Regions from separate parts of the Corallincola luteus genome, predicted to be linked through region 3. Evidence: predicted binding sites of a transcription regulator. Region 3 holds the regulator's gene; each other region holds the start of a gene.
The links. The regulator FliA, encoded in region 3, starts transcription of late flagellar genes. The targets are predictions, from matches to a motif close to CTAAAGNTNNNNNNNNNNNNGCCGATA.
Positions count from the first base shown of each region.

Region 1: a site for FliA is predicted at 2,731-2,757, ahead of EZV61_RS10660 (VC2046/SO_2500 family protein). Genes of this name have one in related genera too.
Region 2: a site for FliA is predicted at 3,339-3,365, ahead of EZV61_RS06355 (flagellar protein MotY). Genes of this name have one in related genera too.
Region 4: a site for FliA is predicted at 1,837-1,863, ahead of EZV61_RS03690 (DUF5610 domain-containing protein). Genes of this name have one in related genera too.

Region 1 covers NZ_SJXE01000004.1:241,411-246,729, reverse strand. Annotated here, with positions in the region: gene EZV61_RS10675 (pentapeptide repeat-containing protein) at 1-566, opposite strand, end outside; gene EZV61_RS10670 (hypothetical protein) at 631-930, opposite strand; gene EZV61_RS10665 (response regulator) at 998-2,629, opposite strand; gene EZV61_RS10660 (VC2046/SO_2500 family protein) at 2,788-3,297, shown strand; gene adhE (bifunctional acetaldehyde-CoA/alcohol dehydrogenase) at 3,389-5,319, opposite strand, start outside.
Region 2 covers NZ_SJXE01000001.1:1,417,985-1,423,303, forward strand. Annotated here, with positions in the region: gene EZV61_RS06335 (3-phosphoshikimate 1-carboxyvinyltransferase) at 1-353, opposite strand, end outside; gene EZV61_RS06340 (Na+/H+ antiporter family protein) at 353-1,672, opposite strand; gene EZV61_RS06345 (peroxiredoxin) at 1,920-2,525, shown strand; gene rnt (ribonuclease T) at 2,597-3,256, opposite strand; gene EZV61_RS06355 (flagellar protein MotY) at 3,409-4,275, shown strand; gene EZV61_RS06360 (S1C family serine protease) at 4,359-5,319, opposite strand, start outside.
Region 3 covers NZ_SJXE01000001.1:1,224,437-1,229,755, reverse strand. Annotated here, with positions in the region: gene EZV61_RS05430 (chemotaxis protein CheA) at 1-955, opposite strand, end outside; gene EZV61_RS05425 (protein phosphatase CheZ) at 970-1,701, opposite strand; gene cheY (chemotaxis response regulator CheY) at 1,723-2,106, opposite strand; gene EZV61_RS05415 (RNA polymerase sigma factor FliA) at 2,155-2,871, opposite strand; gene EZV61_RS05410 (MinD/ParA family ATP-binding protein) at 2,876-3,748, opposite strand; gene flhF (flagellar biosynthesis GTPase FlhF) at 3,741-5,207, opposite strand; gene flhA (flagellar biosynthesis protein FlhA) at 5,235-5,319, opposite strand, start outside.
Region 4 covers NZ_SJXE01000001.1:833,769-839,087, forward strand. Annotated here, with positions in the region: gene EZV61_RS03675 (DUF1244 domain-containing protein) at 1-197, shown strand, start outside; gene EZV61_RS03680 (TfoX/Sxy family DNA transformation protein) at 178-477, shown strand; gene EZV61_RS03685 (cation:proton antiporter) at 490-1,662, opposite strand; gene EZV61_RS03690 (DUF5610 domain-containing protein) at 1,968-3,290, shown strand; gene EZV61_RS03695 (cation diffusion facilitator family transporter) at 3,463-4,377, shown strand; gene EZV61_RS03700 (alpha-amylase) at 4,629-5,319, shown strand, end outside.

The DNA of each region.
Region 1 (5,319 bases), on a different contig from region 3:
AATAGGCCTTGGCTATCAGCTGCCTTGTGTAGATCTCGGTATACCTCCTCGGCTTGCTGAAAATTATCAAACGCTTCTTGCTTATGGCCAGCCTTCCATAGCTTATGTCCTCTTTTCTCCTGCAATAGCTGCTTGCCGATGTTAACGTTGTCTAATCGCGTACCTTTAAGTTTTGTGCCCAATAGATTGCATTGCTTCAGATTGGCACAATGAAGGTTGGCGCCGCTAAGATCAGCTTTCATCAGTGACGAGTTGGATAAATCAATGGAAAAAAGATGTGCACCACGCAGTGACGCGCGATATAGGTCGCTTCCTCGGAGGTCAAACCCTGAGCTGGCGCCCCGGTTAACCAAATCAAGTTGTTCAAGCCTAGCGCGTTTGAGTTGAAGTCCTTGGGATACTTCACCATTACGCACGTATTTTTCGAGTGGCGTTTTTATATCTATGCCAGATTTGTCGCTATTGGGATCGTGCCAAAAGCAGTAGCCGTGAGCTAACGCTTCTTGGCTACACTGGCGGGATCCCGCGCCAACAAATCCGCATTTATGTTTGGTTATACTAGGCATTAGGTCAAAGAATGATAACTCGTTGACCTAATTATAGATTGGTGAAGAGGAGTTGCTAGGAGGCTTAGTCGCTTTCTTTACCGACAGCTTCTTTATCCTCTAATGTGCAGATGTTGCCACCTTCGAAGTTGTCTCGATAATAGCGGAAATCGACACACTCTTGTTGATACTGGTCTTTTAGGGCGCCACGTACCTGTAGGCTTGATGTGCTGCTTATCTGTTTTTGTAAGTCTTTACACATTTTCTCTTGCGCAAGAACTTCTTCAATGTTTTCACAACCATTTTGAGTTGTGCAGGCGCTCAGAATGAATACTGTCGATAAAACGAAAGTGCTGGCCGAAAGAGTTTTGACTATTGGATGCATAGGAAAGTTCAATTATCTATTTTGATGAAGTGTAAACGGTCAAATAGATAATTGAAAAAGAAAATTACTATTTTTGTTGAAGCTTGTTGTAGCTTTGCTTTAGGTCTTGATAGCGTATTTTGTGGCGCGAGGGGAGGGAGACGCCGTCGAGCAAGCGGAAAAACTCTTTGCATTCGCGTAGCAGCTCGTGTGGCTTTTTCTCCGCTTTACAAAGTTGCAATAGTGATTGGATCATATTTAGTGCAGCACCGGTATTGGTTGGCGCGAGGCTAAGCGCCGTGCGAAATGCGCGCACGGCTGCGTCGTAATTGCCCTGCTCGTAATATCTGCTACCGTCTTGGTGGCATTGGCGGAATTGCGCAACCCGTTCATGTTGTGCGTCATCCGCTTGATAGCTTTGTAGTGCGTCGCGAGCATAGGTGCCTAAGTTAGTACTTTTTTGCATTCGCTCTGCGAGGTGTTGCATCTCTTCAAACTCGCCAATCTGGCATAGTGTTATCAGCCCTTCACCGGAAAACTCTATGGGTAGTTTGTCCTTCCCTTGCTCGACAAGCCCTTTCAAAGCGTTGTAATAGCTTTTCTTTGCTTTGATTAATTCACCTTTCGCAGCTTCAAGCTTGGCTTGGCAGAGCCCTTCAAACGTTGCAAAGTCAAAATTCCCATAGAGATTATCGTGTCTAGCACGGAATAGCGCATTCATGGCTTCATGTTGGTACTTGTGACGCCGGGTCGCTTCCTCTGCGCTCTCTGCTGCTTCAAACGTACTCCGTACATAATTGAGCAGGTGTTCGACGTTGTGATGTAATGAACGTTTACTTAGTTCATAGATTGTTTGATAGGTATTTTGTGTTAGCTCTGAGAGTTCAACTTCCCGGGATAACCGAGCTATGTGTTGCTGCCTTTCAATCGAATGGGGAGATATCTCTGCTGCATCTTGTAAAGACTGCAGGGCTTGTTCTGGTTGATCGAGCATATATTGGCATTGTGCTTTAAGATCATGAGCATCTAATAGTAATGGGTGCTGGGTTAGCAACTCTTCCAGTGTTTGGATGGCGACATCATAACGTTTCAGACCCATGTGCGCTTTGGCTAATGCTACTTTTGCCCACGTGATATCTCGCTCGGCTAACAGTGCTTTTAGAAATTGTTCTGATTTCTCATACTGCCCCACCTTGCAATAGAGTTCAGCCAATAAATTTTTGCAATGGTTGCTGTATTTGCTGCCCGCGGCGATCAACGTATGACAAGCTGCAATTGCTTCTGGGTAGTTTTTATCGTTTAACGGCTGCAATACACTTTGCATCGCTTGTCGTTTTTGATGCGCTCTCTCGATACGTGAACTGAGCTGACGTTGGGAAAATGGCTTCATTATGTAGTCGTCAGGTTGGTTTTCTAACGCCCCCAAAACCATGGCTCGACTATTTTCACCCGTCACAATGATAAAGATAGCCTCTGTTGTAATCAGCCCTTTCCCGCGCAGCTCTTCCAAAAGTTGGCGGCCATTTTTTTTGTTTACGCCCAGGTTATAGTCGACTAAGAGCAGTTGAAAAGGGCGGTCATCACAGTACTTACAGGCTTGCTCACCGGTTTCACACATTTCGATGTTGTTAAAGCCGATATTATTCAGCATGCCTTTAAGCATTACCTGAAATGAACGTTGGTCATCAACTACAAGCACGTGGGAGTGGGTCAGGCTCAAGTTCACTTCCTTTACAGCTGCGGATTAGTCCCTTCGCTGGAATATAGCATAGCGATGTCAATGCGTTGAGTGGCGTTGATCAACAACTGGAAGAGAAACAGTTAAAGAATCTAATAATGAAGCCGATATGAAGTTAGGTTTCATACTGGAAAAGAATTGTGCAGTCCGAACAGGTCAATTCGTCAATCATCGTTAATGAGCTTCAGCTCGGCCAATCGCTAAATAAAGCGGTTGGTAGCGGCGATTCTGCTAAGTTCGCTTATCTGCTAAGTATGTTGTCGGATGATGTGCTTGATCAGCCGCAGTTTCAGTTTGCTTGTTTTGACAGTATCAAACCCGCGCCAGATGAGACGCAATTAAGGAAAGAGTTTTCGTTACCAGAGAGTGCGCCGTTATTCAGCGATGCTGAAACGATGCTGCGTGCGACAAATCAGAGTCAACTATTTGCTGAAGGTGGTTCGATCACTGACGTAAGGCTACTCGCTGCGCTCGCGCCGACGGCGTTAGTGGCTAAGAAAGAGGACGATAACTCTTTACCTGCGGATATTCTCGATATTCTGCCTCATTGGAAACGGGCTGACGTCTGCCCAAAGTCTGAATACTCTTCGAGCGAGCCGATGATTGAACTACTGAATAAGCTGCATAGCAGCTCACAAACAGCGCTATAAATCACGAAACCTAGCCGTGACAGTTGTCTCCGTGAGTTTCATGCATAAAAAAGCCCGCTATTAAGCGGGCTTTTTCATACTAAGTTAGAAATTACTTCTTCTTAGCAGGTGACTTCTTAGCTTTAACGGCCTTGTTCAGGGCATCAGCGCTATCATCGCCTTCTTGGTATGGACGACCGTAGTAGGAGTCGATCAATACCTGCTTCAGTTCACTGATCAGTGGGTAGCGAGGGTTGGCACCAGTACACTGGTCATCAAACGCGTCAACAGCCAATTGGTCAACTTTCGCCATAAATGCTGCTTCGTCAACACCCGCGTCTTTAATTGACAGTGGGATATTTAACTCAACTTTCAGCTCTTCCAACCAAGTCAGCAGGTTGTTAATTTTCTCTTCAGTGTTTTTACCACCCAGACCCAGGTGATCAGCTACTTCGGCGTAGCGAGCACGGGCTTTTGGACGGTCATACTGTGAGAATGCAGTCTGCTTAGTTGGTGTGTTAGTGGCATTGAAACGGATAGTGTTAGCCAATAACAGTGCGTTCGCCAGACCGTGAGGTACATGGAACTCTGCGCCCAGTTTGTGAGCCATTGAGTGACAAACACCCAAGAAAGCATTCGCAAAAGCAACACCAGCGATTGTGGCTGCGTTGTGAACTTTTTCACGAGCAACTGGATCAGCCTTGCCATTTTGATATGAACTTGGCAGGAACTGCTTCAGAAGTTTAAGTGCTTGCAGCGCCTGGCCATCTGAGTACTCATTTGCGAGAACAGAAACATAAGCTTCCATAGCGTGAGTCACAGCATCGTAACCACCAAAGGCACATAAAGACTTCGGCATGTCCATAACTAAGTTGGCGTCTACAACAGCCATGTTAGGTGTCAATTCGTAGTCAGCCAGTGGGTATTTTTGGCCAGTCTTGTCGTCTGTAACAACTGCGAAAGGTGTTACTTCAGAGCCAGTACCTGAAGTGGTAGTGATACAAACCAGTTCAGCTTTAGAACCCATTTTAGGGAACTTGTAGATACGCTTACGGATGTCCATGAAGCGCATAGACAGGTCTGCGAAGTCTGTTTCTGGGTGCTCGTACATAACCCACATGATCTTCGCCGCATCCATTGGTGAACCACCACCAACAGCCAAGATAACGTCAGGTTGGTAGCTGTGGCATGCCTCAGCACCTTTCTGCACGATAGTCAGAGTAGGATCGGCTTCTACTTCGTGGAAGATTTCAACTTCCATGCCTTTATCTTTAAGAATAGCGCGAAGGTCATCAATGTAGCCGTTGTTAAATAAGAAACGGTCAGTAACGATAAGTGCGCGTTTCTTACCTTCCAGGTCGTCCATTGCAATAGGCAGAGAGCCACGACGGAAGTAGATTGATTTAGGTAGTTTGTGCCACAACATGTTCTCAGCTCGCTTAGCAACAATTTTCTTGTTAATTAGGTGCTTAGGACCTACGTTTTCAGAGATTGCGTTGCCACCCCAAGAACCACAACCCAAGGTCAGTGATGGTGCAAGTTCGAAGTTGTAAAGGTCACCGATACCGCCGTGTGAAGAAGGCGTATTGATAAGAATACGAGCAGTCTTCATCTTGTCGCCGAAGTAAGCGATACGATCAGCATTGGCGTCTTGGTCGGTATAGAGCACAGAAGTGTGGCCGACACCACCGATATCCAAAATGATACCAGCTTGACGAACAGCGTCTTCAAAGTCTTTCGCTTTGTAAACACCCAGCGTTGGAGAGAGTTTCTCGTGAGAAAACTCGTCATCGTATGACGCTTCAAGACCTTCACCGATAAGGATTTTGGTCGCTACAGGTACAGTCACGCCTGCTAATTCAGCGATCTTATATGCTGGTTGACCAACAATCTTGGCGTTCAACGCGCCATCGATCATCAATACCTTACGTACTTTGTCTGCATCAGACTTGTTCAATACAGCGGCGCCATATTTAGCGAAACGAGCGATCACTTCGTCGTACTTAGACTCAACGATGATGGCTGCTTGCTCAGACGCACAGA
Region 2 (5,319 bases), 190 kb from region 3:
AAAAGGTAGAGCACCATAAATCCGAGTAATACCCCCCCCATCAGCAACACGGATAGCAGTCCGGCACTGAGCAGATTGTGAATATGCTGCTGCCCCGGACTAAGCTGCCTGCGGTTACGGCCAAACAGCATGACGTAGTAATAACGATGTTTCCAGCCGCGAAATGAACCGCGGATATCAACGGTGTGTTCACCCCAGCCTCGTGAGCCGACAGCCACTTTTAAGTGGATCAACTGCTCTTCAGTAAAACTGTCTTGTACTTTCTGCGGCACTCGCTCAAAAAGTCGCTGGATCACGGGATCATTATGCAACGACCCTTGAAAAGCTTGTTTAGTCGTGCGTTGTTCGCTCATTAAAGCACCATGGCAGCTAACCAGCCGAAGCCAAGCAGTGGCAGGTTGTAGTGAATGAAAGTTGGAACGACGGTGTCCCAGATATGGTCATGTTGACCATCAACATTTAGGCCCGATGTGGGACCCAGGGTTGAGTCTGAAGCGGGAGAGCCTGCATCTCCGAGGGCGGCGGCAGTACCCACCAAAGCGATGGTTGCCGGTACTGAGAAGCCAAGTGAGATAGCTAGCGGAACATACAGTGTGGCTATGACAGGTATGGTTGAGAACGAGCTGCCAATACCCATGGTGATCAATAGGCCAATCACTAACATGGTGATGGCAGCTAAGGCCTTACTTTCACCCATCCAGCCGGAGACCACGGATACTAAGCTCTCAACATCGCCAGTGCCTTTCAAGACTGCGGCGTAGCCAGCGGCGCTGATCATAATGAAGCCTATCATCCCCATCATTTTCACTCCTTGGGTGAATAGCGCTTGAGTGTCGGTGAGTCTAATGCTTCGACCGATCCAAAGAATGATTAGCCCGGTGAGAGAGCCAATGACTATGGATTCAGTTAAGAGTTGTAATACCAAAGCGCCAGCGATTGCTGCTAACGGAACCCACACCTGGCGTGGTTGCTTGTCATGCTGCTCAGGTTCTACTGCTTTTATTGCCGCTTCATCATAGTGGCGCTTTTTCCGATAACTGAACATCGCTAGGCCAAGGCCGATAAACATGCCGCAGGCTGGGAGCAACATGGCTGGCGCAACGGCTGAAGCGTCAATCGAAAGGCCGTTAGTATTAAGGTTAGTCAGTAGGATCTCGTTAAGAAAGATACCGCCAAAGCCTACCGGCAGTAGCATGTATGGGGTGGTTAGACCGAAGGTGATAACGCACGCGACTAAGCGGCGGTCGAGCTTCAATTCGCTCATCAGGTGCAACAGGGGAGGAACAAGAATAGGAATAAAGGCGATATGCACAGGAATGATGTTCTGTGATGATACGGAAACCGCGAGTAGAGCAAACAAGAGTAGGTGTTTGGCCCATAGTTTCTGTTTTTCATGCTCACCACCACCGAGCTTGTTTATCACATGGTCAGCAAGGTAATCAGTAATGCCGCTATTGGAAAGTGCCGCTGCAAATGCCCCCAGCATGGCATAACTGAGTGCAATGCTAGCGCCATTGCCTAAGCCGCCATTAAAGGCTGATAGGGTGTCAGACAATGATAAGCCGCCAATAAGTCCGCCTGCGAGGGCACTGACGATCAAGGCAATAACCACATTGACGCGAAACAGACTTAAGGTGAGGACAAGAAGCACTGACAGAACAACAGCATTCATTTTCTATTCCAGTAATTTACTCGATTGGCTATTCTCCTAAACAGCGCCATGGGATGCCAGTGGAATTTATTTTTCTTTTGGCTATGTTATGTTTCCAGCATGACCAGTTTTTAGGCAAACAGCAGTAATATCCGACTGAAATGCTTGGTTACTTTTCAGTGGAACCGTATAATCGAAAAACTGATCTGAACTGATTACAAAACCGTAGGTCGGATGACCTGACATCATATAAAAATGGAGAAGCGACATGAGTGTACTCGTAGGCCGCCCAGCCCCTGATTTTACCGCACCAGCAGTATTGGCAAATGGCGATATTGTTGACGCATTCAATTTGAAAGAGACGATTGCTGGTAAGCCAGCGGTTATTTTCTTTTATCCATTAGATTTTACCTTCGTTTGTCCTTCTGAGTTGTTGGCATTCGACCACCGTATGGCTGATTTCGAAAAGCGCGGTGTTGTAGTTATCGGTGTTTCTATCGATTCTCACTTCACTCATAACGCATGGCGTAACACACCAGTAGATCAGGGCGGTATTGGCCCGGTTAAATATCCACTGGTTGCTGATATCACTCATTCAATCTGTCAGGCATATGACGTTGAGCACCCTGAAGCAGGTGTTGCTTTCCGTGGTTCATTCCTGATCGATAAGAATGGCGATGTTCGTCATCAGGTAGTTAACGATCTGCCGTTGGGCCGTAATGTTGATGAGATGCTGCGTATGATCGATGCACTGCAGTTCCATGAAGATCACGGTGAAGTTTGCCCTGCAGGTTGGACTGAAGGTGATAAAGGCATGGATGCAAGCCCTGAAGGTGTTGCAGCGTACCTGTCTGAGAACGCAGATAAACTGTAAATCACTCCGGTGACAAAAAAGGCTGCCTTATGGCAGCCTTTTTTATTTAAGTTGTTACGCCTTAACGTCAATTACTCAGCGTCGCCCGTTTCTTCATCGACATCTACCACTGGCCACCCGCCCAGAGACAGCCAACGATTAATGATCGAGCAGAATAGTTCAGCTGTTCGTATCGTGTCATATTCGGCACTGTGTGCTTTGCTACTGTCAAAATCGATTTGCGCCGCTTTGCAGGCTTTTTGCAGCACGGTTTGACCATAAGCAATACCAGCCGCGGTTGCGGTATCAAAAGTGGCAAACGGGTGGAATGGGTTACGTTTGATATTACAACGTGCCACGGCCGCATTGAGAAAGGCGTTATCAAACGCTGCGTTGTGGGCAACCACGATTGAGCGGTGACATTCCGCCGCTTTTTGGCTTTTCCTAACTAGTTTGAAAATCTCTTTTAGCGCTTCACATTCCGCGACTGCATTGCGTTCAGGATCATTCGGATCGATGCCGGTAAAAGCTAAAGAGCTGGGATCCAGATTGGCCCCAATAAATGGAGAAACATTAAAGTGGATCTTCTGGTCGGGTGTTAGAAAGCCGTCATCATCCATCTTTAGAGTGACGGCGGCTATCTCAAGCAAAGCGTCGGTTGCGGGGTTGAAGCCCCCAGTTTCGATATCTATAACGACGGGGAAGTAACCACGAAAACGTTGATGTAGCGAACGCTTAACTGTGTCTGACATACAGGCTGATAACCACTTTAGCTGAGAATGGAAAGCGCAACAGTATCGCAAACCCTGACGTTAACATCCAATCCAGATCTTGCTAAAGAAAGCGGCGTTGATGCCGATAACAGGTTAATATGATGTTGTATACCAAGTTAATTGGGTGAGTTATGCGTTTAAACCTTAGCCTTATTGCGATAGCGCTAATAGTGAGTCAGCAGGCCAATGCTGGCGTGAGAACGTACGCCGCGGGCTTAGAAAATAGCCAATGGGCATTGGCGAGTGATTCGCGGCTTGAATGCCGTCTAGAGCACAAGGTGCCCCATTACGGTGAAGTGAGTTTTAGTAGTAAGGCGAATAAGCTCATCAATTTGAACTTCGATTTGGATATGCGCTTGCAACCGGCCAAGAAAACCCCTGTGGCTTTGCGTTCGGTACCGCCAAGTTGGAAACCTGGATTACCTACTGCGCGCATAGGCAAAACAACCCTTTATCGCCAGTTTGAAGGTCGTGTGGATCAACAAAGTGCTTGGGTTATGTTGCATGAGTTGGAGAAGGGGATGCAGCCCACGCTCTATTACAGCGATTGGAACCAACGCAACGATGAGGTTGCGGTTGGTCTCTCCGCTGTCAATTTCCGTCAGCAATACTATGACTTCCTTAGCTGTGTTGATAATTTGCTGCCATACAGCTTCGATGATATCTCCTATACGGTACTGAATTATCAGTCCAATAGTGACAAATTGAATAAAGAGTCGCAGCGTAAGCTGGAGATGATTGGTGAATACCTGAAGCTTGCACCAACGATCGAGTTAGTGCTGGTTGATGCTTACAGCGATAGTTATGGTGGACGCTGGCACAATGAGCAGCTTTCTATTAAGCGGGCGCAATCGATCAAAGACTACCTTAAAGAGCAGGGGCTTGATGATAAGCGGATCCGTACAGAAGGGCATGGTGAGAAACGTCATATTGCAACCAACGAAACAACGATTGGTAGAAATACTAACCGACGGGTTGTGATCCGTATGAGTCGTTAAGACCGTTCATTTCCGCTCTACTTCCGTAGATAAGCAAAAGCCCCGACATTTCGGGGCTTTTTCGTGTTGTATCGGGCGGGCTATTACTGCTTGGTTTCCATTAGTGTGATGACTTTGCCATCACGCAGAATAGTTAGCACTAAGGGATCTTTTTTCTCCATGGCTTGCATCGTTTCACGCACGTTAAACAGTGACTCTTCGTCACGGATCTCAATGCCATTCACAGCCAGTAATACATCGCCCCCCAGCAACAGGGTTCTGCCCATCACTTTGACTGGTAAGCGTCCTGGTCGCAGGCCGATCAGATCCGTTGGTGAGAAGGGCACGACCTGTTGCACTAAAGCGCCATAGCCCTGTGGAATATTCAGTACCCGCGCCAGTTCCGGAGTTAGCGGTAAAGCAGTTAAACCAGCATAGGGCAGGGTACCTTCGTCAATAATTGCCTGAACCGTTTGTGTAGCAACAGCAAAGCCTAAGCCTTCGAAGCCACCACTTTGACTCAAAATGCGGCTGACAATACCGATCACCTCACCTTGCATATTAAACATCGGGCCACCTGAGTTGCCTTTGTTTATCGCCGCGTCGGTCTGCAGGAATACCGGGGTGATATTACGAGATACCTTTTCTGGGCCTTCTCTTCTGCCGCTAACATAGCCGACAGAGAGGCTGTGACTGACACCGTAAGGGGCACCGATCACCATGATCCGCTCACCGATCCTGAGGGTTTTTGAATCGCCTATTTTTACCGGTTTAATCCCCTCCGGTACTTTGTCGAGCTTGAGCATCGCGAGATCCGCTTTATGCTCGATCCAAAGAATTTTGGCGAAACTTATATCACCATTCGTGAAAATGACTTTCACCTCTGTGGCTGTATCGACCACGTGGGCTGCTGTCAGCACCTTGCCTGAATCGGAAATCAGCACACCTGAGCCGAGACCGTTACTACTTGTTCTGTTGCCGGTCTTTTCCGTTTGAATCGCCTTCACATGCAGTTCAACCACACTGTCGTTGACCTTGGCGAAAATATTAGCGACATCGTCTTCA
Region 3 (5,319 bases):
GTTTTGCTGCCGCTGCGGGAGCTTTCGCCGCCGGCTTGGCGGGTGCTTTTGCCGCGGCTTCCTCCGCTTTAGGCTTCGCCGGTTCAGGTTTCGGTGTCGGTGCAGGTTTTTGCACTGGTGCCTTCGCTGCGGGCGCTGCCGGAGCGGCCCCCTCTAGGGTTGGCCCCTTTCCTTGACCATGAAGCTGATCCAATAACGCCTCAAACTCGTCATCCGAGATCTCATCATCACCAGCTGCAGGCGCAGGGTCCGAAGCTGGTGTTGCTGGTACATCAGGTTGACCACTGTGCTGACCTTTACCGTGCAACTGGTCTAATAGCGCTTCAAATTCATCATCGGTAATATCGCCATCATCTGCCGATGGTGCGGCGGACTCAACGGTAGGGCCACCACCTGGGCCATGTAGCTCATCTAATAAGGCTTCAAATTCATCATCTGAAATCTCATCAATGCCACCTTCCGCGCGATGCTGCTCCGCTTCAACCACCTCAGGGTCATTGGCGAGCTCTTCCACGACATCTTCAACGACAGGTTCAGATTCGGGTTCAGCAGGGGCTTCTGCACCTTCAGGCGAACTGAGACGATGCAGCTCGTGTAATAGCTCAGGGTCAGCGGCTGTGAGGGGTTCACCACCTTGAACCTGACCAAACATTTCATTGACGCTATCCAACGCTTGAAGGATCACATCCATCAACTCTGGGGTAACTTGTCTTTTTCCTTGGCGCAATACGTCAAAAACGTTCTCTGCGCCGTGGCAAGCATCCACAAGTTCAGCCAACGAAAGAAATCCTGCACCGCCTTTTACCGTGTGAAAGCCACGGAAAATTGCATTTAACAGGTCAGAATCTTCCGGATTGTTTTCCAAATCGACCAACTGTTCTTGCAGTTGTTCGAGAATTTCACCGGCTTCTACCAGGAAGTCCTGGAGGATTTCCTCATCAACTTCAAACCCCATGGGCGGCTTTCCCCTTAAAATCCGAGACTGGACAGAAGATCATCAACATCATCTTGATCGTTGACTACGTCTTCTCTCTCTGCTGCATCAACTATCGGGCCTTCAGCCTCAATTTGAGATGCACTGGTTTCTTCCACTTTCTCTGGAGCACCGAACACTTTCAGCAGATGAATGAGGTTGTCCTCAACTTCTGTTACTAATTCGATGACTCTCCGTATTACCTGTCCGGTTAGATCCTGAAAATCCTGCGCCATCAGAACCTCGGTCAGACGTTCTCTAAGTACATCTGAGTCCTTTTCGGCAGATTCAAGGAAATCATTAAGACTATGGCACAACTCTTTGAACTGACCCCGCTCTATCTGCCTCTCCATCAAGGATTTCCATGATGGCATTAGCTTGGCAAGCTCTGAATGCATACGATCAGCGATGGGCAGACTGGCATCCACGGCGTCCATCGTGCGGTTAGCCGCATCTTCAGTTTTCTCTAAAACGTAATTTAATCGTTGTGTCGCATCTGGAATATCGTCAGTGGCCAACTTACCTAAGCGCGGATCAAGTTGAAAATCCTGCAAAGCGTCATGCAATTGGCGTGTGAGTTTGCCGACCTCGGAAAACAGGTCGCTGGAGAACGCCGGATGCGACGTTGAAAGTAACTGCTGCGCCTTCGCTTCTTCCCCTTCTTCTAGGAGTGAAACCAAGTGTTTAGCCTGCTCAAGCGTTAAGCTTGGCAGATTTGAATCAGCCATAAAGCTCCCCTTTGCACCGCATTAACCCAGACGCTCAAAAACCTTGTCGAGCTTTTCTTTCAGCGTAGCGGCTGTAAAAGGCTTCACGATGTAACCGTTTACTCCGGCTTGAGCAGCAGCGATGATCTGTTCTTTCTTCGCTTCCGCTGTCACCATGAGTACCGGTAAGCTTTTCAGCTTATCGTCAGCTCTAATAGCACGTAATAAATCAATCCCCTGCATGCCTGGCATATTCCAGTCGGTGACAACAAAATCAAAATCACCACCCTGTAACATAGGCAGCGCAGTGTTGCCGTCATCGGCTTCATGAGTGTTGTTAAAACCCAGATCCCGCAGCAGGTTTTTGATGATGCGCCTCATCGTTGAGAAATCATCAACGATCAGAATTTTCATGCTTGTATCCAAGACGCCCTCCAGTGAGCTTTACGTGACTGTGACGCAACACAATGTTGGTCAGCTAGTCCAATGTTTCATTCTGGCTTTAAGCCGATGCATCGCCTGCGAGTGAATTTGACTGATACGTGATTCACTCACGTCCAGTACCTCCCCAATTTCTCGCAGATTTAGCTCTTCATCATAGTAGAGCGATAACACCAGCGCTTCCCGCTCTGGTAGGCTTTTGATGGCGGTCACAAGAGCGCTTTGAAAACGCTCTGATTCTATGCCATCAAAAGGCAGACTTCTTGTCGTATCCTGATCTCCGCTTATCACATCATCGGATACACCGAGATCTTCTAAGCCTATGATCTTCCCTGTACTTACTTCGTTAAGAATATGATGGTAGTCCTGCACCGTGATATCAAGTTTTTGAGCGATTTCTGTGTCCAATGCATCACGACCGAGCTCTTGCTCCAAGCTAGTGATGGCATCAGCAACACGCCGACTGTTACGGTGGACGGAACGAGGGGCCCAATCACCCTTACGGATCTCATCGAGCATGGCTCCACGAATGCGGATCCCGGCAAAGGTTTCAAAGCTAGCGCCTTTGGTGCCATCATAGTTTTTGCTGGCTTCCAGCAAACCTATCATGCCCGATTGGATCAAATCATCCAGCTGTACATTAGCTGGCAAACGCCCTTTGAGGTGGTGCGCGATACGCTTTACCAAACCAGCGTGTTGCTCAACAATCGTTTGGCGCTGCTCTGCGATATAGGCCGCGGCTTTATTCACGCGTTTATTCTTCGATTAATTCAGGGTTCTGTAGCAATTGTTCAATAAAAAACTCTAAGTGGCCTGTCGGTTGTGATGGAATCGGCCAATTCACAGCCTTGGCTGCCAAGGTTCTAAAAGCAATAGATGCAGCAGATTTTGGAAACGCATCAGCTACCACTTGTTGCTTACGTACCGCTTTACGCACGTTTTCGTCAAAAGGAATGGTCGCAACCAACTCTAATGCGACATCGAGAAAACGATCCGTGACTCGCGTAAGTTTAGCAAACAACTCCTGACCTTCCCGCAAGCTTCTCACCATATTGGCGACAATCTTAAAACGGAACACGCCGTGTTCGCGGCTTAATAGCTTGATCAACGCATAGGCGTCGGTAATTGAAGTGGGTTCATCACAAACCACCACCATGACATCCTGAGCTGCGCGAGAAAAACTCAACACCATCTCAGAGATACCTGCCGCAGTATCAACAAGCAGGACATCAAACTCCGTCCGCAATTCGCTAAACGCGCGGATCAGTCCAGCATGTTGCGTTGGCGACAATTCAACCATTGATTGTGTGCCAGAAGAGGCTGGAACGATCTTGATACCTTTGGGACCATCCAACAGGATGTCATCCAAATCGACTTCACCAGAAAGCACATGGGATAGATTATGCTGCACCCGCAGGCCTAGCATCACATCTACGTTACCCAAGCCTAAATCGGCATCCAGCACCAATACCCGCTTTCCCTGTTCGGCCATGGCCACTGCGGTATTGATCGACACATTCGTTTTGCCTACGCCACCTTTACCACCGGTGACGGCAATTACTTTTACCATCTGAGCGCGCTTCATTTTTCTTAAACCACTCGCCTGGTCGGAAAACTCATTAATCATATAATTCAGAATTCATCTCACTGAATGCATCGGTTGTCCAGAGATAACCCTCACCCTGGCTATTACTTTCCATCAGCTCTGTTGCTTTCGTCACAAGATATGCAGGATCTGCGACCTGAATATCTTCTGGAACCCTTTGTCCATCGGTAAGATACCCGATTGGCAAAGCGTTTTGAATTGTAACACTTAGAATTTCCCCTAAACTCAAACACTCATCAAGTTTGGTGAAAATACAACCTGCCAGCGGTATGCGACGGAAGTGAGAAACGGCTTCTTGTAATACTTGTCGCTGAGCCGTTGCCGATAACACCAAATAGTTCTTAATCTGATGCTCACTATTACTCATCAATGTCTGCAACTGTTCTGTCAAACGAGTATCACGCTGTCCCATTCCCGCGGTATCTATTAATACCAATGAGCGATGACGCAACTGGTGTAATACATTTGCTAACTCATCAGCGTCTTTCGCGACTTTTACCGGACAACCAAGAATACGACCGTAAGTCGACAGCTGCTCATGAGCACCGATACGGTAGGTATCTGTTGTAACTAACGCCACCTGATCCACACCATATTGCATCGCATAACGCGCAGCGATTTTGGCGATAGTCGTGGTCTTACCAACCCCTGTTGGTCCCAACAGGGCAACAATACCGCCGTCACGCATGATTTCATCATTATTAGTCAATAATTGGTCGGCGACCAGCTGTTGAACTTTAGGCCATGCTTCATGCCCGGCCATATCTTCGGGAATATAGCAGGCCAGTTGGTCTGCCAGTTCATCAGCAAACCCCATGCTTTTAAGCTGTTTAACCAGCATGGCACGCATTGGCTCTCTACGCTCAACTTCTTGCCACATCAACCCAGACAGTTGGTGTTCTAGAAGTTTACGCAGCTGCGCCATCTCAGCTTTCATCTGCTCCATGTCACTATTATTGCTGCCACGAGAAGGCGACTGAGGTCGCAATGAAGCCGCCGCTGCAGAACGTTCAAATTCGTTACGTTGACCGATGGGCTGCGGCGCTTGTCTCGAAGCCAATGGCCGTTGTGCAGAAGCACCCATAGGCGGCATTGACTCATCAGCTGACGATAATGCCTCTGGCGACATGGCTGACTTGTTCTGACGAGATAACAGTGCCTGGAGGGAATCCGCTACAGGCTCCTGTTCTGGCATCTTCTTATGAATACGCGCTTCAGCAATTGGCTTTGGCGGTTGCTGACGAGCGACCTGATTCAATTTGTTTCGTAAGCTGGCGAATGATGGCTCACCTTCCATGCTTGCCGCCGGCGCTGCTTTTTCAGTTTTCTTTTTCGCGGCGTCGTAATCAACGGCAGCAACAATTTCAATACCACCGGTCACTTTCTTATTGGACATGATGACAGCATCCGCACCCAAGGTTGCTTTAACTTCGTTTAATGCTGTGCGCATATCTTTGGCAAAAAAACGCTTAATCTTCATGTCCTACTCTCCGTTGCCAGGCAACTTCTACTGTCCGATAGACGAGATAATCTTTATCTGCTTGTCGTCAGGTATCTCCTGATACGACAGCACTCGCAGGCTAGGAATTGTA
Region 4 (5,319 bases), 390 kb from region 3:
TGAACCTATCGGGTTTTTGCCGTAACTGCCTATCAAAATGGATGGTGGCGGAGGCTGCTCAGCTGGATGTGGCGGTTGACACTGACGAGGCCAGAGAACACATTTACGGTATGCCTTACAGTGAATGGAAGGCGAAGTATCAAAAAGAAGCCACTCCGGAACAGTTGGCCGCTTTTAATGCCAGCCAGAAAAAATAGTCAGGCGTGGGATGAGATCGCTGCGTTGCCAAACTTGGGAGTTGTATCGGCGAAAATGTTACTTGCAGCCGGTATCGCTTCTTTGACTGAATTACAGGCATTAGGGGCTGTTCGCTGTTTTCTGCGGGTCGAACAGCAGTTGTTAAAGCCACCCAGCTTGAATCTGCTTTATGCGCTTGAAGGCGCGCTAGTTAACACCCATTGGTGCACTGTTAAACGGGAGATGGGAGGGCAGCTTATTCTGGAATTAGATGCTGCCCGGCAAGCGCTTAAGGCTTAAAGATACGTGAGCTTAGTCTCTGCGTAGTTTAGGTTTGGTGGAGATCGGTGTGGGGTAACGCTTAACCACCCAATAGGTAGAAAAGATAAAGGTGGCTATGGTTGCAGATTGTATTAAGGTTGCTCCTTCGCTGCTTAATACGCCGCTGCTTAGCGCGGAAAAGGCCACCAACATAGAGAATTCACTGGCTTGCCCCAAGCGAACCCCAAGCTGTTGAGATATCGCTCTATCTTCACCCGTCCAGATAAATGCTTTTTTAAAGCTAAGCACCTTCAGCCCTACTAATACTACGCCGAAACAGAAGCCGGACAACATTAAAAATGGTGCCATACCAGCGTCAAATTGTGCGCCGATGGCAAAGAAAAATAGGATCAGGAAAAACTCCCTTAATGGTTTCAGGTGCTCAGCGATGGCCATCGCCACTTGACTGACTGCAATCGATAGGCCAGCTAAAAAGGCGCCAATCTCGTATGAGAGACCAAGTTGATGGGCGGCTTCCGCCCAAAACAGACACCACGCCAGAGTAGCGACAAATGTGTACTCCTGGATCACATCAAAGCGGCGGAACAGTGGCAACACGATGAAGCGCACCCCGGCAAAGGCCAGTATGGCGATGCCAACTAATTTCACTAGCAGCATCGCGAATGTGGTGAGCATCGCTTCACCTGCATCAATATTCAAAAACAGGATCACCATGATAGCCAGAATATCTTGCAGCAGCAGTACACTGGTCATCACCTCACCAATGTGTTTGTGATGCAAGGCCGTTGTGGGGATCAGCTTCAGGCCAATGACGGTGCTTGAAAACATGAGTGCCGCACCTATCACCAGCGCTTCTTTTAGCGGCATCCCCATACTGAGGGCAAAGACAAAGCTGGCGCTAAAAAATAGCAGGGAGGTGCCGAGGGTAATCAGTGCTGTTTTCTGAAATAGTAATAACAGCTTTCTGGGTTGCAGATGTAAGCCAAGTAAAAACAGCAACAGGATCACCCCCACATGGGCGATCTGTTCAATGTTGTTGGCATTAGGGATCAAGTCAAAGCCGGATGGGCCGATGAGGATCCCGGCAACAATGTAAGCAAGAATGATTGGCTGGCGAGCGTACAGGAATGCAGTGCCAATAATGGCAGCACTGACCACTATCATGGAAAGCTGTATGACTATGGTGTCAAAGCTGATCTGCATTATTTATCTTTATCCTGCGGGTACTGCTTTCATCCGTATCTGCAGAATAACCGGAAATGGGTATCAATTGGCAATATTCTTCTCAGCAAAGGCACGGTGATAGTCTTTCAAAAATGTGATCCACGTTGGAAAAAATGTGCTGTTTCAGTGAGTTATACTATCATTCAAAAATGATTAAAGTCTGTACAATTTGGGCCGATAACCTAAGCGTATAATTTTAACTTTTTTATGCCGATGGCTGATCATAGAGCCGCTCATTGATGGCAATGGGCTGGCTAGTCAGTACATAGGGCTAAGGTATGATGATGAATAAGATCCCAGACCTGATGAATCTGTTGCGTCCACAGCCGGGAACTGCCGGCCGCTTGGGTCAGCCACAGAATGATGCTGCGGGTGGCCTGAAGTCGGCCCCGGGTTTGGTTTCGCAACCCGGCGAAGATGTTTCTTTGCGCTCGCCATTTCAAGTTGCGATGCGCTCTTTGGCCGATTCAGTCTATAAAAATTTGCCATTTTCGCCGCAACAAACGGCATCGTCAGAGGCTCCGGTTGAAGAAAATACCGGTGGTTTTGATTACGAGCTTGTGGCTACCAATGTGACTTCCTATATCGAAAAGGCGGTTAACCAAGCGCGGGAGCGCGGTGAAAGCGATGAGTATCTCGAAGATATGATGGCGCAGGCTCGCATCGGTGTAGATCAAGGCTTCGGTGAAGCGCGCGACGAACTTGAAGATATGGGCATGATGAGCGAAGAGCTGGGGAATGGCATAGATAAGAGCTATGACTTGATCCAGCAACGTTTAGGCGAGTTCGAGAAAGAGCTGTTTGCTGGTGATGAAGTGGCGTTATCTTCACCGCAAGTAGAGGTTACCCGCAGTAGTTCCACAGAAAGTTATAGCAGCGGTGGCGACTTCAGTGGCGCGCAGTTAGTGGGGCAGGCTGCCTCCTATCGGGTTGAAAACAGTGCTTCTTTGGAGCTGTTCACCAAAGAGGGGGATAAGATCGCTATCAGTTTCAATGCGTTACAAGCCAGCTCTATGGGGATGGGATATGCTTCGAATGATAACGGCGAAGCACTTATTTCTAGCTACAGCAATGAGTCCTCGTTTGGCTTCTCTTTTTCCGTCGAAGGCGATCTGAGTGAAGAGGAGATGGCAGCGATCACTGATTTTATTAATCAGGTGGCTGGCGTTGCCGATTCATTCTTTGCAGGGGACTTTGATGCAGCGTTTGATAAAGCTAATGAACTGGGCTTTGATGATTCACAAATTGCATCATTCTCAATGAGTTTGGAACAAACCCAAACGATAGCGGCTGCGAAGGTGTACCAGCAGGTACAAGATCAGCCAGCAACCACACAGCCTGGGGCGGGAGCGAGTTCCTTGTATGACATCATGGAGCCACTTAGTGAATACATTAAACAGTTTAAAGAACTGATAGAGCAAAGCGAGTCTATTTTTGCAGAATCCACTGAGAAATCGACTGCGGCTATTGACCAGGTAGCTGAAAAAATTCTGCCATTTCTACAGCCAGAACAGCAGGACGCGGCCAATCGTTTTCAGGAGTTTAACCAACGGTTGCTGCAAGCTCTTGAGCAGTTAGAAGCACCGGTTCAAGCGCCGCTTGAATAGTTGCTAGCAATCCCTGTTGGGTAGCAAGAAGGGCCAGCATTGCTGGCCCTTTTTTATATCTGGCGCAGAGGTTTCTAAGGGGGGACCCCTCCGACTAGGCTAGATTTTGACGGGCTTGCTTGCTTACTAACCGCTATACTTTTCTCCACGTAGACTTGTTATGGGAGGATTTATGGCTTTTCGCCATGGCATTAGTAGGGAGCAATTTGCCCTAAAAATATCTTTGATTGCGACTTTGATAATGGTCGCTCTTGGCATCAGCTTTGGCTTGCTCTCCGGCTCTTCCGCTATTTTGCTCGACGGTTTTTTCTCTCTCTTTAGCACTGCAATGACAGGCCTTGGCCTTATCACCAGTTACCTGGTAACGCGCAACGAAGATCGGCGCTTTCAGTTCGGTTATGCCTACATTGAACCCTTGGTGACAGCACTAAATGGCATCGCTATTTTGCTCATGTGTGGTTTTGCTATTTTTTATGGTGTCGAAGCCATTTGGTCTGGTGGGCATCATGTTGTGTTGGCACTCGCGTTACCTTATGCCTTGTTAAGTAGCCTGTTGTGTTGGTGTTGTTACGCTTTTATGCGGCGTGAGAGCCGTCGCACTGGATCCTCGTTGCTAGAGATCGATAGTCATGAGTGGCTAGTGGATGGTTTGTTAAGTAGCGTCGTACTCGTCGGCTTTGTTGTGGCGCAGGGGCTAACTTGGTTTGGCTTCGAAAGCTGGGTTAGGTTTGTTGACCCGATATTGATGCTGTTATTAAGCAGTGTCGCTTTAATTCTACCTCTCAGGGTGCTATTCCGGAGCTTAAAAGATCTACTCGCGATAGCACCAGACGACGACTTTGCCCAGCAGTTGCCATGTAAGTTGGCGGTTGTTAAAACGCAGCATGAACTGCGAGGCTACCGTCATTACCTTTCTCGCTCCGGTCGGCGCTACGATCTGGAGGTTAACTTCTTAGTCGCTCAGGATTGCGAATTGTCGATGGCGGAACAAGATTTCATTCGGCGCCGCTTATGGCAAGATTTGCAACAGCAGCAATCCGATTTGTGGTTAACGGTGAGTTTCACCGCTAATCGTCGCTGGTTGTAATCGTTGCGTTGTCGTGGGGCGGTTTCTGAATAGGAGCGGATGGTAAGCCGTTTTCGGCGCCTGCCTTTGTATTAATCTATCGGTTTTAGTTTACCAGGGAGATATTTTTTGACGCATTGAATGCAAATTTTTTGACTCTAATGCTATTCGGTATCACTAACATCGTGCTATTTTTGAGCAACTAACATGACTTTATGGGTAAAGAAGTTATTTCTCTACTCTTTCTCAATTTATCTTATCGGGATATGGATATGAAACACCCGTTCCATTACGCGGCCATGGCCTCCGCTCTTACCTTAATGCTTGGCGCGTGTGCGACAGGCGATGTCGATACAGCAACTACTGGTCCGATTGTAGCCAGTTCAGGCTCAGTCACCCAAGCTCAGTGCTCACGTTGGAACGGAGGTGAAGTCAGTGTCAATGTTTCTAAAGCGTTCAGTGATGGCGAACTGATTCGAGATTTCTATTCTGGCCAGGAAACTACGGTACGCAATGGCAAGGTGGCATTGACGCCTGCCGCAGACAGCGAAGGTTTACTGCTACTGGAGCGGGTGGATAGTAAGGAGAGCGGCTTTAGCTGGGATAACGCCAATGTCTATTTTGTTATCACTGACCGATTTGAAAATGGTGATCCCTCAAATGACAACAGCTACGGGCGTAAGCCTGATGGTGTTAATGAGATCGGTACGTTCCATGGTGGTGATCTGAAGGGCCTCACTAATAAGCTGGATCATATTGCTTCACTAGGTACTAATGCTATCTGGGTGACCGCACCTTATGAGCAGGTGCATGGTTGGACTGGTGGTGGTATTCGCGGTGATTTTAAGCATTACGCGTATCACGGCTACTACGCCATGGATTACACCACGATGGATGCCAACATGGGTACCGAAGAAGATTTTCGCACCTTTGTAGACGCGGCCCATGAGCGTGGTATCCGCG